2 regions of the Streptomyces sp. NPDC002076 genome follow, and region 2 is predicted to be linked to the other one. Evidence: riboswitches for the same ligand, from Rfam matches in the RefSeq annotation. Region 2 holds a riboswitch; the other holds the start of a gene.
What was found. A riboswitch is a leader RNA that binds a small molecule or an ion and turns the genes downstream of it on or off. The one in region 2 is predicted to bind glycine.
Positions count from the first base shown of each region.

Region 1: another riboswitch for glycine. It lies ahead of gcvP (aminomethyl-transferring glycine dehydrogenase); the one in region 2 lies ahead of gcvT (glycine cleavage system aminomethyltransferase GcvT).

Region 1 covers NZ_JBSFDI010000028.1:9,563-13,380, reverse strand. The annotation lists gene gcvP (aminomethyl-transferring glycine dehydrogenase) at 1-2,281, opposite strand, end outside; glycine riboswitch at 2,450-2,544, opposite strand; gene ACWCQS_RS39250 (PRC-barrel domain-containing protein) at 2,664-3,035, shown strand; gene ACWCQS_RS39245 (DNA polymerase IV) at 2,957-3,818, opposite strand, start outside.
Region 2 covers NZ_JBSFDI010000007.1:179,220-183,037, reverse strand. The annotation lists gene ACWCQS_RS17410 (enhanced serine sensitivity protein SseB C-terminal domain-containing protein) at 1-12, opposite strand, end outside; gene ACWCQS_RS17405 (enhanced serine sensitivity protein SseB) at 171-962, opposite strand; gene ACWCQS_RS17400 (AAA family ATPase) at 1,029-1,676, opposite strand; glycine riboswitch at 1,839-1,935, shown strand; glycine riboswitch at 1,936-2,048, shown strand; gene gcvT (glycine cleavage system aminomethyltransferase GcvT) at 2,090-3,217, shown strand; gene gcvH (glycine cleavage system protein GcvH) at 3,327-3,704, shown strand; gene glyA (serine hydroxymethyltransferase) at 3,719-3,818, shown strand, end outside.

The DNA of each region.
Region 1 (3,818 bases), on a different contig from region 2:
CGGAACCCCAGGGGGCGGCCGAGATCGGGCCGACGCCCGTCTCCGGGCCCGCGGCGGGCTGCATCGGGTGGTTCGGCAGGTACGGCGCCAGGTGCGAGCGGACCGCGACCGGGCCGACACCGGGACCGCCGCCGCCGTGCGGGATGCAGAAGGTCTTGTGCAGGTTCAGGTGGGAGACGTCACCGCCGAAGTGGCCCGGCTTGGCGAGGCCGACCAGGGCGTTGAGGTTGGCGCCGTCGACGTAGACCTGGCCGCCGGCCTCGTGGACCCGGGCGCAGATGTCCGCGACGTGCTCCTCGAACACACCGTGCGTCGACGGGTAGGTGATCATCAGCACCGCCAGCTCGTCGCGGTACTGCTCGATCTTGGCGCGCAGGTCCTCGACGTCGATCTCGCCGTCCTCGGCGGTCTTGACGACGACGACCTTCATGCCGGCCATCACGGCGCTGGCGGCGTTGGTGCCGTGCGCGGAGGACGGGATCAGGCAGACGGTGCGCTGCTCGTCACCGCGCGCGCGGTGGTAGCCGCGCACGGCGAGCAGACCGGCCAGCTCGCCCTGGGAACCGGCGTTCGGCTGGAGGGAGACCTTGTCGTAGCCGGTGACCTCGGCGAGACGTTCCTCCAGCTCGCGGATGAGCGTGAGGTAGCCCTCGGCCTGCTCGGCCGGGGCGAAGGGGTGCAGCTGGCCGAACTCGGGCCAGGTGACCGGCTCCATCTCCGTGGTCGCGTTGAGCTTCATGGTGCAGGAGCCCAGCGGGATCATGCCGCGGTCGAGCGCGTAGTCGCGGTCGGCCAGCCTGCGCAGGTAGCGCAGCATCGCGGTCTCGGAGCGGTGCTGGTGGAAGACCGGGTGGGTGAGGAAGGCGTCGGTGCGCAGCAGCGCCTCGGGGAGGGTGTCCTCGGCGGTCGCGTCCAGCGCCTCGATGTCGCCCTCGACGCCGAAGGCGGACCACACGGCGGCGACCTGAGCCCGCTTGGTCGTCTCGTCGCAGGCGATCGAGACGTGGTCGGCGTCGGCCAGGTGCAGGTTGACGCCGTGGTCCCGGGCGGCGGCGACGATCTCGGCGGCCTTGCCGGGCACGCGCGCGGTGAGGGTGTCGAAGAAGGCGCCGTGCACGATCTCGACGCCGCCGGCCTTCAGTCCCTCGGCGAGGATCGTGGCGTAGCGGTGGGTGCGGCGGGCGATGGTCTGCAAGCCCTCCGGACCGTGGTAGACGGCGTACATGCCGGCCATCACGGCGAGCAGCACCTGCGCGGTGCAGATGTTGCTGGTGGCCTTCTCACGGCGGATGTGCTGCTCACGGGTCTGCAGCGCGAGCCGGTACGCCTTGTTCCCGTCGGCGTCGACGGAGACACCGACCAGCCGGCCGGGCAGGCTGCGCGCGAACTTCTCGTGCACGGCCATGTAGCCGGCGTGCGGACCGCCGAAGCCCATCGGCACACCGAAGCGCTGGGTGGTGCCGACGGCGATGTCCGCGCCGAGCTCGCCCGGCGAGGTCAGCAGGGTCAGCGCGAGCAGGTCGGCGGCGACGGTGACGAGCGCGCCCAGCTCGTGGGCCTGGTCGATGACCGGCTTGATGTCGCGTACGGCACCGGAGGCGCCCGGATACTGGATCAGCACGCCGTTTATCTCGCGCGCGGCGATGTCGGCCGGGATGCCGTCGCCGAGGTCGGCGACGACGACCTCGACACCGGTCGGCTCGGCGCGGGTCTGGATGACGGCGATGGTCTGCGGCAGCGCGTCCGCGTCGACCAGGAACAGGCCCTTCTTGTTCTTGCCCATGCGCCGGGACAGCGCCATGGCCTCGGCGGCGGCGGTGCCCTCGTCCAGCAGGGAGGCGCCCGAGGTGGGCAGCCCGGTGAGGTCGGCGACCATCGTCTGGAAGTTCAGCAGGGCCTCGAGGCGGCCCTGGGAGATCTCCGGCTGGTACGGCGTGTAGGCCGTGTACCAGGCCGGGTTCTCCATGACGTTGCGCAGGATGACGGGCGGGGTGAACGTCCCGTAGTAGCCCAGCCCGATCATGGAGTCGAGGACCTGGTTGCGGTCGGCCAGCGAGCGCAGCTCGGCGAGCACCTCGGCCTCGGTGCGGGCGCCCGGCAGGTCGAGGGCGTCGGCGTTCTTGATCACATCCGGCACCGCCGCGGCGGTGAGCTCGTCCAGCGAGCCGTAGCCGACCTGCGCGAGCATCTTGGCCCGCGCCTCCTGGTCGGGCCCGATGTGGCGCTGCTCGAACGGGATGCCCGCTTCGAGCTCCGGGAGCGGAATGCGATGGGCGGTCATTGCGGAGGCCTCCTGGTCTGACGCGACCTTCGAAGGGCACCACGGTGCGGGTGCCCCGACGGCCTCCCCCTCTGTCATCTCAACCTGAGAGCTTCACCGGGTATGTCCCGGCTTTCACCGTCGGTGAGAGCGGGAGCCGTCGACGCCCGCCCTGCTTTCCAGAGTGACCTCGTCCGTGCGGTACGTGAGCCTGAGAGATTCCGGGGAGGATTTGCTCCTTCGGCGCCTCCGAGGTGGTCGGAGGACTCTCCCGCACGGTGTCAGCAGCCGCTGTCAGCCTACCAGCGAGGTCAACAACGAGGCCCTCGAGTGGCCGCCTCCCTGAATGTGCTCTTTCGTAGTGCTTACGGATGAGTTGCGACCACGTGGAGGGAGAGGGACCGTGCAGACCGACATCGATCCGCGCAACCTGATCGGCCGCAAGGCGTTCGACCGCAATGGCACCAAGATCGGGACCATCGACGAGGTGTACCTCGACGACGCGACCGGAGTGCCCGAGTGGGCGGCGATACGCACCGGCCTGTTCTCCCGAGACGCCTTCGTCCCCCTGGAACCGAGCGAACTGATCGAAGGCTCCCTGCACGTCCCCTTCGACCGCGCCCTGATCAAGGACGCCCCCGACTTCGGCGTGGGCCGCCATCTCTCCCCCGAGCAGGAACTCCAGCTCTACCACCACTACGGTCTGGACGTGGCATCACCTCCCTCGGCCCCGGACCACGACTTCGGCAAGCTGGCGGGGTCGGAGGAAACCTGATCGGAGGCCTCCGCGACCAACGGCAGCGGCTCGGCGGGCTCCAGCGCAGGATCACCGACAAGGAACGTCCGCACCCTCCCCGGAAGGGACTGCGGCGTCTCGAACCGCACGGTGACCCGCCCCAGCCCACTCCCCTGCACCCACCCGTGCCCGTGCTCGGCGTGCCTTACGTCCTGTCCCGCACGCCAGTGCCTCTCGACGGGCTCCGGCCGCTCCACGACAACCTCGGCCCCGGCCTCCTCCGGCGTCTCCGCCGCCGGCGAGGGCATCGCCTGCGCGAACAGGTCCTCCTGGGTGTAGTCGGCGAGCCCGGAGACACCCACGCCCAGCAGCCGTACCCCACCCGTCGTGTCCACGGAGTCCAGGAGCCGCGCGGCCGCCTCCCGCACGACCGCCTGATCGTCCGTGGGCCCTCTGAGCGTCTCGGAGCGGGTCAGGGTCGAGAAGTCGTACCTGCGCACCTTCAGCACGATCGTCCGCCCCGACAGCCCGGCTCCGCGCAGCCGCCCCACACACCGGTCGGCCAGCCGCTGCACCTCCAGCCCGATCCGCAGCCGGTCGTGGATGTCCACGTCGTAGGTGTCCTCGACCGACACGGACTTCGCCTCACGCTCGGCCACCACGGGCCGCTCGTCATGGGCCAGGGCCATGGCGTACAGCGCCTGCCCGTGTGCCTTGCCCAGCAGCCGCACCAGCTCGTCCTCGCCCGCCTCGGCCAGCTCCTCGACCGTGGTGATCCCGGCCCGGCGCAGATGGTCCCCGGTCGCGGGCCCGACCCCCGGC
Region 2 (3,818 bases):
GCTCGCGCTCACCTGTCGTGCCCTTCTTTTTGTGCCCCGGTGTTGGGAGACAGCTTATGCGCCCGATAGCCCCGGGCCTTGTGTCCGTGCGCGAGTACGGGTGCGCGGGTGGTACTCGCGCCGACGCGGCGTACCCGCATGTCGGTACAGCCCCGCGTCCCTGGGCCGGCTCAGTGGCCGTACTGGTAGAAGGGCCGGACGTGCGACCTCAGCCATTCGGCCACCGGGTCGTCCGTCACGTCCAGGAGGACCAGGTTGACCGGCCACTTGACCGGGACTTTGCCGAGGGCCCTGCCCAGGGCCTGGAGGGGCAGGGCGCGCAGGTCGCCCTCCCACTGGGAGAGTTCGACGCCCACGAACATCACCGGCTCGTCCGTCTCTATGGCGGCCAGGCAGCGGCGGGCGGTGCGCACCACGCCGGTCTCGGCGAACTCGGCGGACGCGGCGGAGAGGAAGTCGACCGGGTCGTCCTGCCAGTCCGGCTCGAAGAGGCGGACCCGGGCGCCGCTGTTCGGGCCGTCGAGCGGGGTACGTCCGGTGCGGCACAGCTCGGCCACCGCCGCAGGCGGGAGCGGGATGCCGACCAGCGCGTCGGGGTTCACCGCGATGCCGATCTGCGCGGGCAGGCCGCGGGCGAACTCCACGGCCGGGGCGATGGTGTACGGCATGTGGGAGCCGGCCGCCTGGCGCAGCTGCTCCTCGGAGCTGAACACCGGGACATACGCCTGGCCGTCGGTGTCCAGCGTGGGCAGGTCGAGCGGGCCGCTGTCCGGGCCGCCGCCGCTCGGCAGCGGGATCCAGAGCAGGCTCCGGCCCAGCACCTCGATGATCCGGCCGGCCGCGGCGGGCATGCCGAGGGAGGCCGAGAGCACCTCCTCCAGCTCGTTGCCGGGCCAGCCGCCGTGCGGCTGGGGGTGCGCCTGTGCCGGGAAGTCCGCGGGAATGTCCGCCGGGAAGTCCATCTGCCTACCGCCTGCTGGGAACCACTGCTGTGACCATGAAGGCTAGCGGGTGGCTGTGACAGTGCCTCACCTTGTGAAGGCGATCCGCCGCAGGGCGTTTGCCGCCGGCCGGTCCAGCAGCACGGCCGCACCGCAGCCCGCGGGCAGCTCGCCGCGCTCGACCGCGTCGAGCAGCCGGGCGGTGGTACGGCGGTGGCGGCGGAAGGCGTAGCCGGAGACGCCCCGGCCGCGCTCGCGCTGGCCCTCGCGCGCGGTCTCGGGGGTGACGTCGAGCAGGAGCAGATGAAGGGTGCCGCCGCGGCGGCGGGCCTCCCGGGCGAGCCAGGCGCGCACCCAGGACTGGGTGCCGCAGTCGTGCACGACGACGCCCTCGCCGGTACGCAGGGCGCGGCGCAGACCGGCGTAGTGGGCGAGGCGGACCAGGGGGCGGTAGAGGGTGTAGGGGAGGAAGGCCGGCAGGCGGGCCGCCCAGCGGTCGCGGGTGTCCTGGGAGTCGATGCGGGCGCCGGTGACCGCGCGCCGCATCAGGGTCGACTTGCCGCTGCCGGGCAAGCCGGTGATCACGGCGAGGTCGCGGGGGCCGAAGGCCAGGGCGTGCGGGCCGCGGCCGGCCCGGTCCCGCAGGTCCCGGACGACCGGGGCCGGGACGGGACGCTGCCTCGGCACCGCGATGCCGGTGGTGGTGGCGGTGGCGTACACCGGGGTCCTGTTCACCGTGATCGTCCTCCCCTGTCGGCCCGGTAATCTTCATTGCCCGACTGTGTAAAGAGAAGGTAATGGACGATGTCGTTGGCGGGGTCCGCGTCCTGCCACAGGTCGGTTACAAAAGCCCGCTCGCCGTGCGATGATGTGGCCGCCAACTGCATACCGGCCGCTTGAATCCGCGCGGGAGAGTTCCCAGCAGCTTCGCTGGGACGCCGAAGGAGCAAGTCCCTCCCTTGAATCTCTCAGGCCCCGTTACCGCGCGGGCGAGGCACATCTGAAAAGCGGGCTGCTGCGACAGTGGCTCCACCCAAGGTGCAAGCCGTGATCGTCCCCGTGGCGGTCGTGGCGAACCTCTCAGGTTCCGATGACAGATGGGGAGGAACGTTCCTCGCCCGTCCTGCTTCCTGGGAGACGACCGACCGATGAGCAGTACCGAACCCACTGAGCTGCGCCACACCGCGCTCGATGCCCTGCATCGCTCGCTCGGTGCGACGATGACCGACTTCGCCGGCTGGGACATGCCGCTGCGCTACGGCTCCGAGCGCGACGAGCACATCGCCGTGCGGACGAAGGCGGGTCTCTTCGACCTCTCCCACATGGGCGAGATCACCGTCACCGGCGACGGGGCGGCCGCCTTCCTGAACTTCGCGCTGGTCGGCAACATCGCCTCCATCGGCGTGGGGCGCGCCCGCTACACCATGATCTGCCAGGCCGACGGCGGCATCCTGGACGACCTGATCGTCTACCGGCTCGCCGAGACCGAGTACATGGTCGTCGCCAACGCCTCCAACGCCCAGGTGGTGCTGGACGCGCTGACCGAGCGCGCCGCCGGCTTCGACGCCGAGGTCCGCGACGACCGGGACGCCTACGCGCTGATCGCCGTCCAGGGCCCGGAGTCCCCCGGCATCCTGAAGTCCCTCACCGACGCCGACCTCGACGGCCTGAAGTACTACGCCGGCCTGCCCGGCACGGTCGCCGGCGTCCCGGCCCTGATCGCCCGCACCGGATACACCGGCGAGGACGGCTTCGAGCTGTTCGTGAAGCCCGAGCACGCGGTCGAGCTGTGGCAGGCGCTGACCAAGGCCGGCGAGGGCGTCGGCCTGGTCCCGTGCGGCCTGTCCTGCCGGGACACCCTGCGCCTGGAGGCGGGCATGCCGCTGTACGGGCACGAGCTGACCACCTCGCTCACCCCCTTCGACGCCGGGCTCGGCCGGGTGGTGAAGTTCGAGAAGGAGGGCGACTTCGTGGGGCGCGAGGCGCTCACCGAGGCCGCCGCCAAGGCCGAGGCGAACCCGCCGCGCGTCCTCGTCGGGCTGATCGCCGAGGGCCGCCGGGTGCCGCGTGCCGGGTACGCCGTCGTCGCCGGCGGCGAGGTGATCGGCGAGGTCACCTCCGGCGCCCCCTCCCCCACCCTGGGCAAGCCGATCGCCATGGCCTACGTCGACGCGGTGCACGCGGCGCCGGGCACCGAGGGCGTCGGCGTGGACATCCGGGGCAGCCACGAGCCGTACGAGGTCGTGGCGCTGCCCTTCTACAAGCGGCAGAAGTAGACACTGGGCGCGGTCACTGTGTGACCCAGCGCACGTTTCCGCTGCTCACCAGCGGTCTCAGCAGTCCCCCCTTCATCAGCACTCCCGCGCGTACAGGAGAATTCAGGTCATGAGCAACCCCCAGCAGCTGCGCTACAGCAAGGAGCACGAGTGGCTGTCGCCCGCCGAGGACGGCGTGTCGACGGTCGGCATCACCGAGTTCGCGGCCAACGCGCTCGGCGATGTGGTCTACGCCCAGCTCCCCGAGGTCGGCTCCACCGTGACCGCGGGCGAGACCTGCGGCGAGCTGGAGTCGACCAAGTCGGTCTCCGACCTGTACTCGCCGGTCACCGGTGAGGTCACCGAGGTCAACGACGACGTCGTCAACGACCCGTCGCTGGTGAACTCGGCCCCCTTCGAGGGCGGCTGGCTGTTCAAGGTGCGCGTCGCGGAGGAGCCGGCCGACCTGCTCTCCGCCGACGAGTACGCCGCCGAGACCGCCGGCTGAGGAGTCGTAGCCGTATGACCGTCCTGAACACGTCCCTGCACGAGCTGGACCCGGAGATCGCCGCCGCGGTCGACGCCGAGCTCGGCCGCCAGCAGTCCACGCTGGAGATGATCG